Linked DNA regions of Kordia sp. SMS9. The protein of the gene in region 1 interacts with the protein of each later gene in a pairwise test. Links are inferred from orthologs where the notes say so. Each region holds a gene or a part of one and is shown in the gene's direction. Other genes may lie near its edges.

Region 1 (6,760 bases):
AAACCACTTAAAACGGATGGATGGAAATCCTTTTGTGAGATACGCTGCAATAAACGGATGCGTGTTGAGCGTGATCCCGTTGAAGCCATTTTTCTTGGCTAAAATTCTTTCTAGATCAGTTGTAATTTTGTCGACGAGAACAATGGGAGCTTCCACTTCGCTACCAGTTCCATTAGGGTTTACTTCTCGTGTTTTAATATTTACTTCTGGTCGTACTCGTTGTCTTGTAATTTGTACCAAACCAAATTTACTTGGAGGTAATATTTTATGTTTCGCTCTATCATCTTTCATTTCTGTCTTCAAATGATCAAATAGAGTTCTTCGGTGTTCTGCATTGGTCATATCGATAAAGTCGATAACGATGATTCCTCCCATATCTCGCAATCGGAGTTGCCTAGCAATTTCTTTTGCGGCAATCATGTTGACTTCTAACGCAGTGTCCTCTTGTGTTTTGGCTTTGTTAGATCGGTTTCCACTATTCACATCAATAACATGCAATGCTTCAGTGTGTTCTATGACCAAATATGCGCCTTTACTCATGGAAACGGTTTTTCCAAAAGAGGTTTTAATTTGTCGTTCTACTCCATATTTTTCAAAGAGTGGAACTTTAGATTGGTACAATTTTACGATAGACTCTTTTTTGGGTGCAATTTTGTGCACGTATTCTTTAATTTCGTAATAAAGATCTTCATCATCAACTTGAATTCCCGTGAATGATTCATTAAAGATGTCTCTTAAAATAGAAGACGCCTTATTCATTTCACTTAATACTTTTGATGGATGTTCCGCTTTATACAGTTTTTTGCACATTGTTGACCATTTTGTCAACAAATTTTGCAAGTCTTGGTCCAATTCAGCTACTTTTTTGCCTTCAGCTACTGTACGTACAATAACGCCAAAACCTTTAGGCTTGATACTGAGTACCAAACGTTTTAATCGGTCTTTTTCTTCTTTACTTTCTATTTTTTGCGATATGGAAACACGCTCCGAAAAGGGAACAAGTACAATATATCGTCCTGCTATAGAAAGCTCCGAACTAATTCTAGGACCTTTGGTCGAAATTGGCTCTTTCACAATTTGTACTAATATCGACTGATTGGCTTTTATAGCATCCATGATGCTGCCATTTTTGTCAATATTTGGTTCAAACGGAAAGTTTTTTAAAGTATAATCTTTTAATTTACCTGTGCTTACACGTTTTATAAATTTTAATAAGGAAAGAAGTTGTGGTCCTAAATCGTGGTAATGTAAAAAGGCATCTTTTTCGTAGCCTACGTTTACAAACGCTGCATTTAGTCCTGAAACGGGTTTTCTAATTTTAGCAAGAAACACATCTCCAACGGCAAAATCATTTGTGCCTTCTTCCTTATGTAATTCAATAAGTTTTCCATCCTTTAGCAAGGCAAAATCAACTTCAGAGGAATTGGATCTAATTATTAATTCTTTATTCACTCTGATTTAATTTTTATCCATACATAAATGTACAGATGGATTAAACAATTTTCACAGGTATTGTTTTTACCCAATAAAATATACATACCGACTATGCAAACACAAGACAGAAGTGCTTACTCAGATATGCAATTTTTTTTCAAAGAACGTTTTGTTTAGCTATAAAACTATATAGCCATAAAATAAAGAAGTAGTTTACTAAAAACTACTTCTTCTTGTGACGATTAGCTCTTCTTCGCTTTTTACGCTTATGCGTAGCCACCTTGTGTCTTTTTCTTTTTTTACCACTTGGCATAATGCTCTATGTTTTTTTAAATTAATTAATGTATTTCGTTATTATTTTACTTTAACGTTGTCTTTCACTCCTTCAACAAAGATTTTTGCTGGCTTGAATGCTGGAATATTGTGTGCAGGAATTTTGATAGTTGTGTTCTTAGAGATGTTTCTACCTGTTTTCTCTGCTCTCGTTTTGATAATAAAGCTACCAAAACCTCTTAAGTAAACATTGTCTCCACTTTCAAGTGAATTCTTTACTTCTTCCATAAAAGTTTCTACAGTTGCCTGTACTTCACTCTTCTCCATTCCTAACTTTTCTGAAATCTTTGCTACGATGTCCGCTTTCGTCATTTTATTATATATTTTGTTTATTCGTTATAAAATTAAGGGATGCAAATATATAATTAATTAGATAATATTTATGTTCTAATTGATTAAAATTTAACGATATAAACATTTATTTTTACACATTATTTTGATTTGATGAACTTTTCTAAAGAAATTATACATTGGTATCGGCAAAATAAGCGCGATTTACCTTGGCGAAAAACGAAAGATCCATACCGAATTTGGCTCTCTGAAATTATGCTGCAACAAACCCGTGTAGCACAAGGATTGCCTTATTATCAGAAGTTTACGGAAGCATTTCCCACCGTGTACGATCTGGCGAAAGCCGAAGAATCACAAGTGCTAAAACTGTGGCAAGGATTAGGCTATTACTCGCGCGCACGCAATTTACACTACACCGCAAAAGATATTGTAGAAAATTACAACGGACAGTTTCCCAATACGTATAAAGGACTTATACAACTAAAAGGTGTTGGCGATTATACTGCAAGTGCCATTGCGTCTATTTGTTTTGAGGAAGTAGCGCCCGTGGTTGATGGAAATGTATACCGAGTGCTGTCTCGTTATTTTAATGTAGATCTTCCTATTAATAGTACAGAAGGCATTAAAAAGTTTAAAGAACTCGCTTTTGAAGTAATAGATCGTGAAGAACCTGCAGATTTTAATCAGGCAATCATGGAGTTTGGCGCGGTTCAATGCAAACCACAAAGTCCGTATTGTATAATATGTCCGTTAAGTGAAAGTTGTGAAGGATTGAAGCAACAACGCGTAAATATGTTGCCGGTAAAGTTGAAAAAGACAAAGGTAAAGCATCGTTGGTTCAATTACCTCGTCGTCGTTTCAAACCAAGCTGAGACGCTTCTGGAAGAACGAAAAGGAAAAGGAATTTGGCAAGGATTGTATCAATTTCCCTTACTAGAAACTGAAAAAGCCGTAGAAGATGTTGAGTCACATCGTACCAAAATAGCTGAAATTATGAATCTCAACGATTTTTCCATCACAGCATTCAATCAAAAAGAAAAAATTCACAAATTATCGCACCAACACTTGCATACTACATTTTGGATAGTGGAAACGACCGAGAATTTAAAAAAAGGCATACTTTTACAGGAAATTCGAAAATATCCAGTGCCAATTCTTATTGGAAACTTCATTGAAGAATTCAATTTTTAATGGTTTTTTAGTACATTTGAATAGATACATAAATTAAAAACAATGAGCGGAACACTAAATAAAGTAATGTTGATAGGACACTTGGGCGATGAGGTAAAAATGCACTACTTTGAAGGTGGCGGCTGCATTGGGCGTTTTCCGATTGCAACAAATGATTCGTATACCAATAAGCAAACTGGCGAACGCGTTACAAATACGGACTGGCACAATATCGTAGTACGTAATAAAGCCGCCGAAATTTGTGAAAAATACCTAAGTAAAGGTGATAAAATATATGTGGAAGGACGTTTGAAAAACAGGCAATGGCAAGGTGAAGATGGACAAACGCGCTACACGACGGAAGTTCAAGTGACTGATTTTACTTTTTTATCTACGAAACAAGAATCGCAATCCAATGCAGCGGCACCTGCTCCTGCAAATACAACTACGAATCATCCAGCTGCGCAACCAACGCAGCAATCGCAACCACAACAGCAATCGCCACAAGCAACGCCAGTTGACGACAACGATGATCTGCCATTTTAATCGAAGTATAATTAATCAGTTAGATTTTGGATCCAGAACCCAGTTTATTCATCTTTTTAGCAACTTTTGAAAGTCTCGATATCTTCAAGATTGTGCTTTTTGGTGTGTTATTATTGTGTTCAGCTTTGATTTCGGGTGCGGAAGTCGCGCTATTTTCTTTATCACAAACGGACATTAACGAGGCTGAAGAATCCAAATCTTCAAGTTTACGATTGGCTGCAAAATTACTCCGAAAACCGAGAAGATTGTTAGGAACCATTTTGGTTGCGAATAATTTTATCAATATTGCAACTGTTTTATTATTTGCTTCCTTTAGTGATAAATTTTTTGGTGGAATTACCACAGATTGGCTTCGTTTACTAATTGAAATTGGCGTCGTTACCTTTTTTATTTTACTTTTTGGAGAAATTCTTCCGAAAGTATATGCAAGTCGAAACAAACACAAGTTTTCCGCGATGATGGCTTTTCCGCTAAATATATTGGACAAACTTTTTGCGCCGATTAGCATGCCGATGAGTTTTGTTTCTGGATTGATTCAGAATAAATTGGGAAAAAAACGTTCCAACCTTTCGGTAGATCAGTTATCGCAAGCCTTAGAACTGACTTCTGAAGACGAAACTACCAAAGAAGAACAGAAAATTTTACAAGGAATTGTGTCGTTTGGAAATACCGATACCAAGCAAGTGATGCAACCACGAATGGACGTTTTTGCGTTGAAAGAAGGCATGTCGTTTGAAGCTGTTTTGAGTGAAATTACTAAAAAAGGCTACTCGCGAATTCCAGTCTACAAAGAGAGTTTGGATGATATTTCGGGAATTTTATACGTAAAAGATCTCATTCCATATATAGACACAAAAAACTTTGATTGGGAGAAGATTTTGCGTGATCCATATTTTGTGCCCGAGAACAAGAAGCTAGACGATTTATTACGCGAGTTTCAAGAAAAGAAAATTCACTTAGCCATTGTGGTCGATGAATATGGCGGAACTTCAGGTTTGGTATCGTTGGAAGATGTGATTGAAGAAATTGTGGGCGATATTAGTGACGAGTTTGATGATGAAGACGTACATTATTCCAAAATTGACGATAAAAACTATGTCTTTGAAGGAAAAACAAATTTGAAAGATTTCTACAAAATTATTGGATTGGAAGACACTTCTGAATTTGAATCGCACAAAGGTGAATCGGAAACGGTGGCGGGTTTTGTGTTGGAAATTTTTAGAGGTTTCCCGAAAGTACGCGATAAAATAAACTTTGGTACATATACGTTTACAGTGGAAGTGATTGACAACAAACGATTGAAACAAGTAAAAGTAACGCTCAAAGAATGAATCTTATAAAATGTACACCTCTTTTTTTACTCTTAGCCATTCTTTTTGGTTCGTGTGAAGGTGAAGTATTGCCAAAACCCAAAGCTTTTTTACGATTGGATTATCCGGCACCAAAATATGCCAAAGTACAATCAGACTGTCCGTATGCGTTTGAAAAGAATGAATTGGCCATTATTGATCCGAAGCAAAATTGCTGGATGAATTTGGACTATCCTGCGTTGAATGGAACCTTGCATTTGTCGTACATTCCGATTACAAATAACTTGAACAAACTCTTAGAAGATGTTCAAAAACTAACCTACGAACACGCAGTAAAAGCAGATGCTATTGATCCGACTGTGTATGAAAATAAGGAGCAAAATGTATATGGAATGGTGTATGAAGTTTCTGGGAATGCGGCTTCACAAGCACAATTTTACGTTACAGATAGCATCCATCACTTTTTAACAGGTTCGTTATACTTCAATGTTCGCCCAAATTATGATTCTATTTATCCTGCGGTGAATTACATCAAGAAAGACATTCGGAAGTTGGTGGAATCGTTGGAGTGGAAAAACTAGATTTTTGCTAGGTTTATTAAGGAATTTTTGAATTTTGTTTGAAATGTATTGACACATTTTCAAATCATCAAATAGATAGAATAATACCATTTTAACTGTAAATTGGTATAATGATTTTATTTCAAATAGCCGTTGGCTTTTAACTCCTTGTGATGTTGAACAATATTTTCTGGAATTTCACCCGAAAGCAACCAATTAACATCCAATCCGTTGTAGATGGAATTTTTCATAAGGTGATGAACATTTCCTATTTGATTGCCTAATAGTTTTAAATTGTCTTTGAAATCCAATAAATAATCTTCATGCAGTTTTTGAATGAGCATAAGGATTTTAAAAACTCTCGCAATAATATAAATACACAGTTTATACGCTTTGGCAGGTGTTGCCTTTTCAATTCTATGACTATTTTGTTTTAAAATTTCGTTTAACATGAGGAGATTTAAACTGGCTTCTCCAAATTTGTCTTTGGTGATTTTTACGTGTTCAGTGATGTCTCCGCTAATTTCCCGCATGTCCATCATTAAATAACCAGGAGACCAATAGCGTTCAGAAGCGTGTTCAACTTTTCGCAGTATTTTCGTTTCCATTTCGTTGCGTCGATCATCCACGGTTCTATCATCAAGAAGTTCAAAATAAAGTCGATCCGCCAATGCCAAATCTTTTTTTAGAAGTCGAAAAATAAGTTTGTCTTTTTCTTTGGATGGCAATTCGCTAATTGCATTTTTAAAATCTTGGTCAAACATCTTATTTTTTATTTGTTTCTAATTTAAAAAATAAAATCCCCAATCATAACAATTGAGGATTTTAAGTATTCTATTTTTATAAAGTTTATGCCTTTTTTGTGCAGCACGCTTTTTTACAATCTTTGGCACACGCCATAGCTTTTACTTCTTTTTTAGCACAGCATTCTTTCTTGCAGTCTGCTTTACATGCTTCTTTTACTTCTCCTTTTTTAGCACAACATTCTTTTTTACAATCAGTATCACATTTTTTAGAGAATGCTTCCACATTTTTCATATCAGACACTTTGTATTTGCCAGGAACTTTGGCAACAGTTCCTACTAACGCGTCAAAATCCACTTTTTCTTCGTTGTA
Region 2 (6,951 bases), 3.8 Mb from region 1 along the record:
AGGAATCAGTGCGGTAAGTGCACAACATGAAGTCGGAGCAGCAACCTTGCCAAACACGGTTACGTTTGAAGGTCAAGAATTGATATACAACGGCGCTGGTATACGTAAAAAAGCATGGTTTAAGCTGTATTCTGGCGGATTGTACCTGAAACAAAAATCAGGGAATGCGTATGACATCAGAACAGCTGATGAGTCAATGGCGATTAAATTACACATCACTTCCGGTATGATTTCTAGTAAGAAAATGATCAATGCCGTAGATGAAGGTTTTGAAAAATCTACAAAAGGAAAAACAGCGCCTATCGCAACTAAAATTGAAACGTTCAAGAACTTTTTTAGTGATGAAATTAACGACGGCGATATTTTTGACATTGCATACATCAAAGATAAAGGTGTAATTGTGTATAAAAATGGTACTGAAAAAGGCGTAATTCCTGGATTCGAATTCAAAAAAGCATTGTTCGGAATTTGGTTAGGAACAAAACCAGCCGACAAACGCTTGAAAAGCGGAATGTTAGGAAACGAATAAAAGTCACTTCACATGAAATCAACAGCAATTTGGATTATTGGAGTACTTTTTTCGATGCAATTGTGTGTAGCGCAAAGCGTTGTTGGAAAATGGAAAACCATTGACGATGAAACGGGCGAAGCCAAATCAATTGTAGAAATTTACCAGCAAAACGGTAAAATATACGGAAAAGTTGTAGATATTATAGATGCTTCAAAACGTGATGGATTGTGCGAAAAATGTAAAGATAGTCGTAAAAACAAGCCTGTTTTAGGAATGGAAATCATTGACGGACTCACAAAAGACGATGATGAATATTCGGATGGAAAAATTCTTGATCCTGAAAAAGGAAAAGAATACAAATGTAAAATCTGGCTCGATGAAGACAATGAAGACAAACTCTATGTGCGTGGATATGTTGCGTTTTTTTACCGAACTCAACATTGGTATCGCGTAGAATAATTAAAAAAACAAACTTAAAAAACCACTGCTGAAAAGGAGTGGTTTTTTTATGCAAAGTATGTACCTTTGAATAATGGCTTATTTCATTGATGTCATATTACCCATTCCGCTACAGCGACTGTTTACGTATAGCATTACAGAAGCCGAAGCACAATTTCTGCAACAAGGAATGCGCGTGGCCGTTCCGTTTGGAAAAAGTAAGGTATATACGGCGTTGGTCTACAAAATTCATCAAACGCCTCCAGAAGTCTACGAAGCTAAGGACATTCAGCAAATTCTGGACGAGCAACCTATAATTACTTCACAACAATTAAAACATTGGGAATGGATTGCCAGTTATTACATGGCGAGTTTGGGTGAAGTATTCCGATCGGCAGTTCCGAGCGCGTTTTTACTAGAAAGTGAAACCATTATTTCTAAATATGAAGGTGGAAATGTGGACGAAAGCCGGTTAAAAGACGATGAATTCTTAATTTTTGAAGCCTTACAGCATCAATCGTTATTGAAAATTCAAGAAATCAGCAGCATTCTTGGGAAAAAAAATGTAGTGTCCGTTTTAAAACGATTGATCGACAAAGAAGTCATTCAAGTATACGAAGAAATCTACGAGCAGTACAAACCGAAATTGGTTCGCTACGTCAAGCTTCACACGGATTACACGCGCGAAGAAAATCTTCAAGCATTACTAGATTCACTTAACAGAGCCAAAAAACAACGGGAAGTCATTCTTACGTTATTCTCAATCGCGGCAAGCACAAAACGTCCAATTTCTGTCAAAGAACTCACCAAACAAAGCAATACAAGTTCAGCAGTTATCAAAGCACTGATCGACAAGAATATTCTGGAAGAATACTACATTCAAAAAGATCGAATAGAATATAACGGTGACGAAACGGAAGCTTCAAAACAATTAAATCCATACCAAGAAGAAGCGTATAAAACCATTGAAAACGCTTTTAAAACGCAAGATGTTTGCTTGTTATATGGCGTTACATCTTCTGGAAAAACGGAAGTGTATGTGAAGCTCATTGAAAAAATAATCAATACAGGAAAACAAGTATTATATCTGTTGCCAGAAATTGCCTTAACCACACAACTCATTACACGATTGCAACAATACTTTGGGGAAAAAGTGGCGATTTATCATTCCAAATATTCTGTTCACGAACGCGTAGAAGTGTGGAATAATGTGTTGTACAACAAACCAAAAGCACAAATTGTCATTGGCGCGCGTTCTTCGTTACTATTGCCATTTTCAAATTTAGGATTGATCATTGTGGATGAAGAACACGAAACGTCCTTCAAGCAATTTGATCCTGCACCGCGATATCACGCTCGTGATGCTGCAATTGTATTGGCAAAAATTCACAGTGGAAAAATCGTGTTAGGTTCGGCAACACCAAGTGTGGAAAGTTATTATAACACACAAGTTAAAAAGTACGCCTTAGCAACGATTGCAAGACGTTACGGTGATGTTCTCATGCCAGATATGGAATTAGTCGATATCAAAGAAAAGCATCGTAAAAAGCGCATGAAAGGTCATTTTTCCGATCGTTTGTTAGAAGAAATTTCAGCAACGTTGGAAAATGGAGAACAAGTCATTTTATTTCAGAACCGTCGTGGATATGCGCCCATTATTGAGTGCAATACGTGCGGACATTCGCCACAATGTCCCAACTGTGATGTGAGTTTAACGTATCATCACTACAAAAACCAAATGCGTTGTCACTATTGCAGTCACCACATTGCCATGCAGCAACAATGTTTGGCGTGTGGAAGTCACGAATTGGATACCAAAGGTTTTGGAACGCAGCAAATAGAGCAGGAGCTACACGAACTATTGCCTGATGTAAAAGTAGGGCGAATGGATTTAGATACGACACGTGGAAAATACGGGTATCAAAAAATTATTTCGTCGTTTGAACAGCAAGAAATTCAAATCTTAGTGGGAACGCAAATGTTGACAAAAGGGTTGGATTTTAGAAACGTGAATTTGGTTGGAATCATGAATGCAGACAGTATGTTGAATTTTCCCGATTTCAGAGCGCATGAACGTAGTTTTCAGCTCATTCAACAAGTTGCCGGTCGCGCCGGAAGAACCAAAAAGCGAGGAAAAGTCATTGTGCAAACCTACAATCCGTATCATCAAATACTACAACAGGTTTCTGTAGGAAATTATCAAGGAATGTTTACAGACCAATTGAACGATCGACGACAATTTCACTATCCACCTTTTTACCGATTGATCAAAATTACGCTGAAACACAAGGAATATAACCGTGTGAACGATAGTGCGGCGTGGTTTGCAAAATCCTTGAAAAACAGCTTTGGTGACAACGTGTTAGGTCCAGAATTTCCACCAATCGCACGCATTCGGAACTTATATCTAAAACATATTTTGCTAAAAATTCCCAAGCAACAATCACTCGGAAAAACCAAAGAAGTCATTTCACGCATCAAAATCAGTTTCTTGTCTATTTCTGAATACAGAAGCGTTCGTGTGATTATTGATGTGGATACGGTTTGATATAGTATTGAGAATTGAGCTATTAGTATTGAGATTTTTTCAAAGTCAATTTGGAAATATTTTAGAAACAGATTACTTCGTTATGCTTCCTCGTAATGACATTTCAAAATTCAACTTCACAACACATCACTTCGATTTCTATGACAAAGGCAAGTGATTTTGATAAAATCTCTGAAACGTCATTACGAGCGAAAGCGTGGTAATCTCACTATCACCTATAATTTTCGTTATTTGAAGAGCGGGATTGCTACTCTCCAATCAAGTTGAAGATCGCAAAGACGTTTCTTTTTTTACCACGAATTCACAATATCTATTTTGTCTGTAATTGGTATTAGAAAGTAATTGACACATTGCCATATTTTCAAATTACTACATTAGACATGCGTCGCTTCGAGTAATTTTCAAAGAAAATTGTATTGATATGGACTTGTAAATCTGTTTTTTTATATTTTAGGAAATGAATAGTAGTCTAATCAAAGAGTAATAATATAAGTAAAATAGTTGTAGTTGTAGTCTGAGCAAAGTCGAAAACTAAATATTAGAAAGTGCTTCAGATAATTCTACTTTCTTGTTTCTACTCAGCGGAATCAATTGACCGTCAATTTCAACATTTTTACTGTTAAAACGATCTACTTTGTCCAAATTCACGATGTAAGACTTGTGAATACGCAGAAATTTATTCTCAGGAAGTTGCTTTTCAAAAGCTTTCATGGTAGAAAGTACAACAATATTACTTTCGTCCGTCACTAACTTGACATAATCACCCAAAGCTTCAATCCATTTGATACTATTTAAAATAACTTTGCGTTTTTTCAAATTACTTTTTACAAAAATATGATCGTCGTCTTCGTTGCTTTTTGCACCGTAATTAGATTTATCTAACGCACGCGCAATTGCTTTGTCAAAGCGTTCTTTCGTTAAAGGTTTGTGTAGAAAGTCGGTAACATCGTAGTTAAAAGCTTTAAAAGCATATTCAGTTTTACCAGTAACCATGATTACTTGTGGCGGATTTTTTAAAGACTCTAACAAGTCAAATCCATTCAAAACAGGCATTTCAATGTCGAGAAAGATCAAATCGACATTGTTAGTTTTTAAACCATTTTTCGCTTCAATGGCGTTACTATATTCGGCAATTAAATTTAAAGAAGGATGATTCAATATCAACTTGGCAACAGCCATGCGTTGAATAGAAGAATCATCTACGATAATACAGTTAAGCTTCATAAGCGTGCTAGCGATTTTTTGTAATTTGGGTACATGCAATGTTATAAAAAATAAATCAAAACCACAACAAATTAGCGGATTTATTAATCATTTTATCGAAAAAAAAGGGGAAGTATAGTTTGTATTAAAATAAATAAACAGTACATTTGCGCCCAATTTCAATTAAAAATAGTATTTATGAATCATTATGAAACTGTTTTCATTTTAAATCCCGTTTTATCTGAAACTCAGATAAAGGAAACAGTAGCGAAATTTGAGGATTTCATCGTTTCTAGAGGTGGCAAAATGATTTCAAAAGAAGATTGGGGACTAAAAAAGTTAGCATACCCAATTCAGCACAAAAAAAGTGGTTTTTATCACTTATTCGAATTCCAAGCTCCAGGAGAAGTAATTACTCCGTATGAGTTAGAGTTTAGACGTGACGAGCGTATTATGCGTTATTTAACGGTACGTTTAGACAAGCATGCAATCGCTTGGGCAGAAAAAAGAAGAAATAGAAAAACCGCTAAATCTTAAGAAATTATGTCTTCAATTGAACAACAAGCAAAAGGAAAGAAAGAAGGAGAAATCAGGTATTTAACTCCTTTGAACATTGAAACTACAAAAGCTAAAAAGTATTGTCGTTTCAAGAAGTCAGGTATCAAATATGTTGACTATAAAGATCCAGATTTTTTATTCAAATTTGTAAACGAGCAAGGAAAATTATTACCACGTCGTTTAACAGGAACTTCATTAAAGTATCAACGAAAAGTGTCTGTAGCTGTGAAAAGAGCGCGTCACTTAGCATTAATGCCATACGTTGGCGATATGTTAAAATAAAATAGAGACAGATTATGGAACTTATTTTAAGACAAGACGTTGAAAACTTAGGATTTAAAGATGACGTTGTAACTGTGAAAAACGGATACGGAAGAAATTATTTAATTCCTCAAGGATTTGCAACATTAGCAACAAGTTCAGCTAAAAAAGTTTTAGCAGAAAACTTGAAACAAAAAGCATATAAAGAACAGAAATTAGTAGATGAGGCTAACGCAACTGGAAAAGCATTGTTAGGCTTAGAAATTAAAATTACTGCAAAAACAGGAGCTGGAACAAAATTATTTGGATCAGTAAATAACATCGACTTAGCAGAAGCTTTAAGCAAAGAAGGTCACACAATTGAGAAGAAATTCATCAAAGTGATCGGTGGAAGCGTAAAAAGAACTGGTAAATACGAAGCAAAAGTAAGATTACACAGAAGTGTTGTAGTAGACTTACCTTTTGAAGTAATTGCAGAAGCAAAATAATAACGAATTTCGTTATGTCATGAGCCACTCAAATTTGAGTGGCTTTTTTTATGGAAACAGGTTCATTAATTGTAAATTTGCACACTTTTTTACGCAAGAACATGAAATATTCAAGACTCACCAAAGAACAATTAGAAGAATTACACCAAGAATTCATCAACTTTTTGGCGACACAATCCATCACAGCAGAAGAATGGGCAACTTTAAAAATAGAAAAACCTGAAGTAGCCGAACAAGAAATAGATGTATTTAGCGATTTAGTGTGGGAAGGTGTGCTAACACAAGCAAAATTCCTTGAAAATATTTCGTCGCAGCATCTTTATTTATTTCACTTGCGTGAAGATGAAATGAAATTAATTGCTGTTAAAATCTTAAATGAAGCCGTCGACATTACAACGAAAGAAGGTTTTCAATGGTTGCGAGACAATTACACTTCCGAAGAAGTTGAAATCTTAACCGCAAACAAAGGCTATTCGGAAGACAGAAACGCGGATAAATTCGCACTGATACAACAAGGTTCAAACATTACCAAAGGACAACTTTTCCAGTGGTTTGAAGCGATGCTGGCGTAAATGACTATTTGCTAAAATAACAAAGGCATCACGAAAATTTTCACAATGCCTTTTCTAATTAAAATATATTGAATGTTATTTTATTGAAAATAATGATTTAATAAATGCAATCATTTTTTCAATAAAAGAGAGGTTTTCGCCTTCTTTTTCAGAGGTGCTTTCCAAAGCTACTTCTTCATCAGAATGAGACTGTTGGATTTGAATAAACCAATTTGAATTCATCGTATCGCTTACCGTCAAATATGTATAGGTCGATATTTTTTCATTTATAATAGATAAATATGGACACAGGTATTTGCCAGAAAACTTTTCACTGAATATATATACCGCTTCATTTTCATGAATCGTAGGATCGTTTGGTGTTGGAATTAC

Evidence for each region.
Region 2: the proteins of KORDIASMS9_RS03375 (region 1) and priA interact in binary tests that used the Escherichia coli proteins (3 or more experiments, as listed by UniProt). The link is inferred for Kordia sp. SMS9 from one-to-one orthologs.

Annotation. Positions count from the first base shown.
Region 1 is NZ_CP031153.1:736,097-742,856, reverse strand. The notes cover bases 2,189-5,032. They hold KORDIASMS9_RS03375 (single-stranded DNA-binding protein), read left to right. Parts: upstream 2,189-3,291; coding sequence 3,292-3,774; downstream 3,775-5,032. Other genes in these bases: KORDIASMS9_RS03370 (gliding motility-associated protein GldE), read left to right, coding at 3,801-5,032; mutY (A/G-specific adenine glycosylase), read left to right, coding at 2,212-3,249. Also shown: KORDIASMS9_RS03390 (ribonuclease E/G), read right to left, coding at 1-1,452; KORDIASMS9_RS03385 (HU family DNA-binding protein), read right to left, coding at 1,789-2,079; more of KORDIASMS9_RS03370, read left to right, coding at 5,033-5,105; gliding motility lipoprotein GldD, read left to right, coding at 5,102-5,665; KORDIASMS9_RS03360 (hypothetical protein), read right to left, coding at 5,782-6,408; KORDIASMS9_RS03355 (cation transporter), read right to left, coding at 6,494-6,760. UniProt on the Escherichia coli protein: Plays an important role in DNA replication, recombination and repair. Binds to ssDNA and to an array of partner proteins to recruit them to their sites of action during DNA metabolism. Acts as a sliding platform that migrates on DNA via reptation.
Region 2 is NZ_CP031153.1:4,543,685-4,550,635, reverse strand. Bases 736-3,770 are described here. They hold priA (primosomal protein N'), read left to right. Parts: upstream 736-1,043; coding sequence 1,044-3,497; downstream 3,498-3,770. Other genes in these bases: KORDIASMS9_RS19295 (DUF2147 domain-containing protein), read left to right, coding at 736-970. In the rest of the region: KORDIASMS9_RS19300 (chalcone isomerase family protein), read left to right, coding at 1-529; more of KORDIASMS9_RS19295, read left to right, coding at 542-735; KORDIASMS9_RS19285 (LytTR family DNA-binding domain-containing protein), read right to left, coding at 4,029-4,721; rpsF (30S ribosomal protein S6), read left to right, coding at 4,899-5,237; rpsR (30S ribosomal protein S18), read left to right, coding at 5,241-5,540; rplI (50S ribosomal protein L9), read left to right, coding at 5,555-6,007; KORDIASMS9_RS19265 (DUF6495 family protein), read left to right, coding at 6,109-6,579; KORDIASMS9_RS19260 (metallophosphoesterase), read right to left, coding at 6,655-6,951.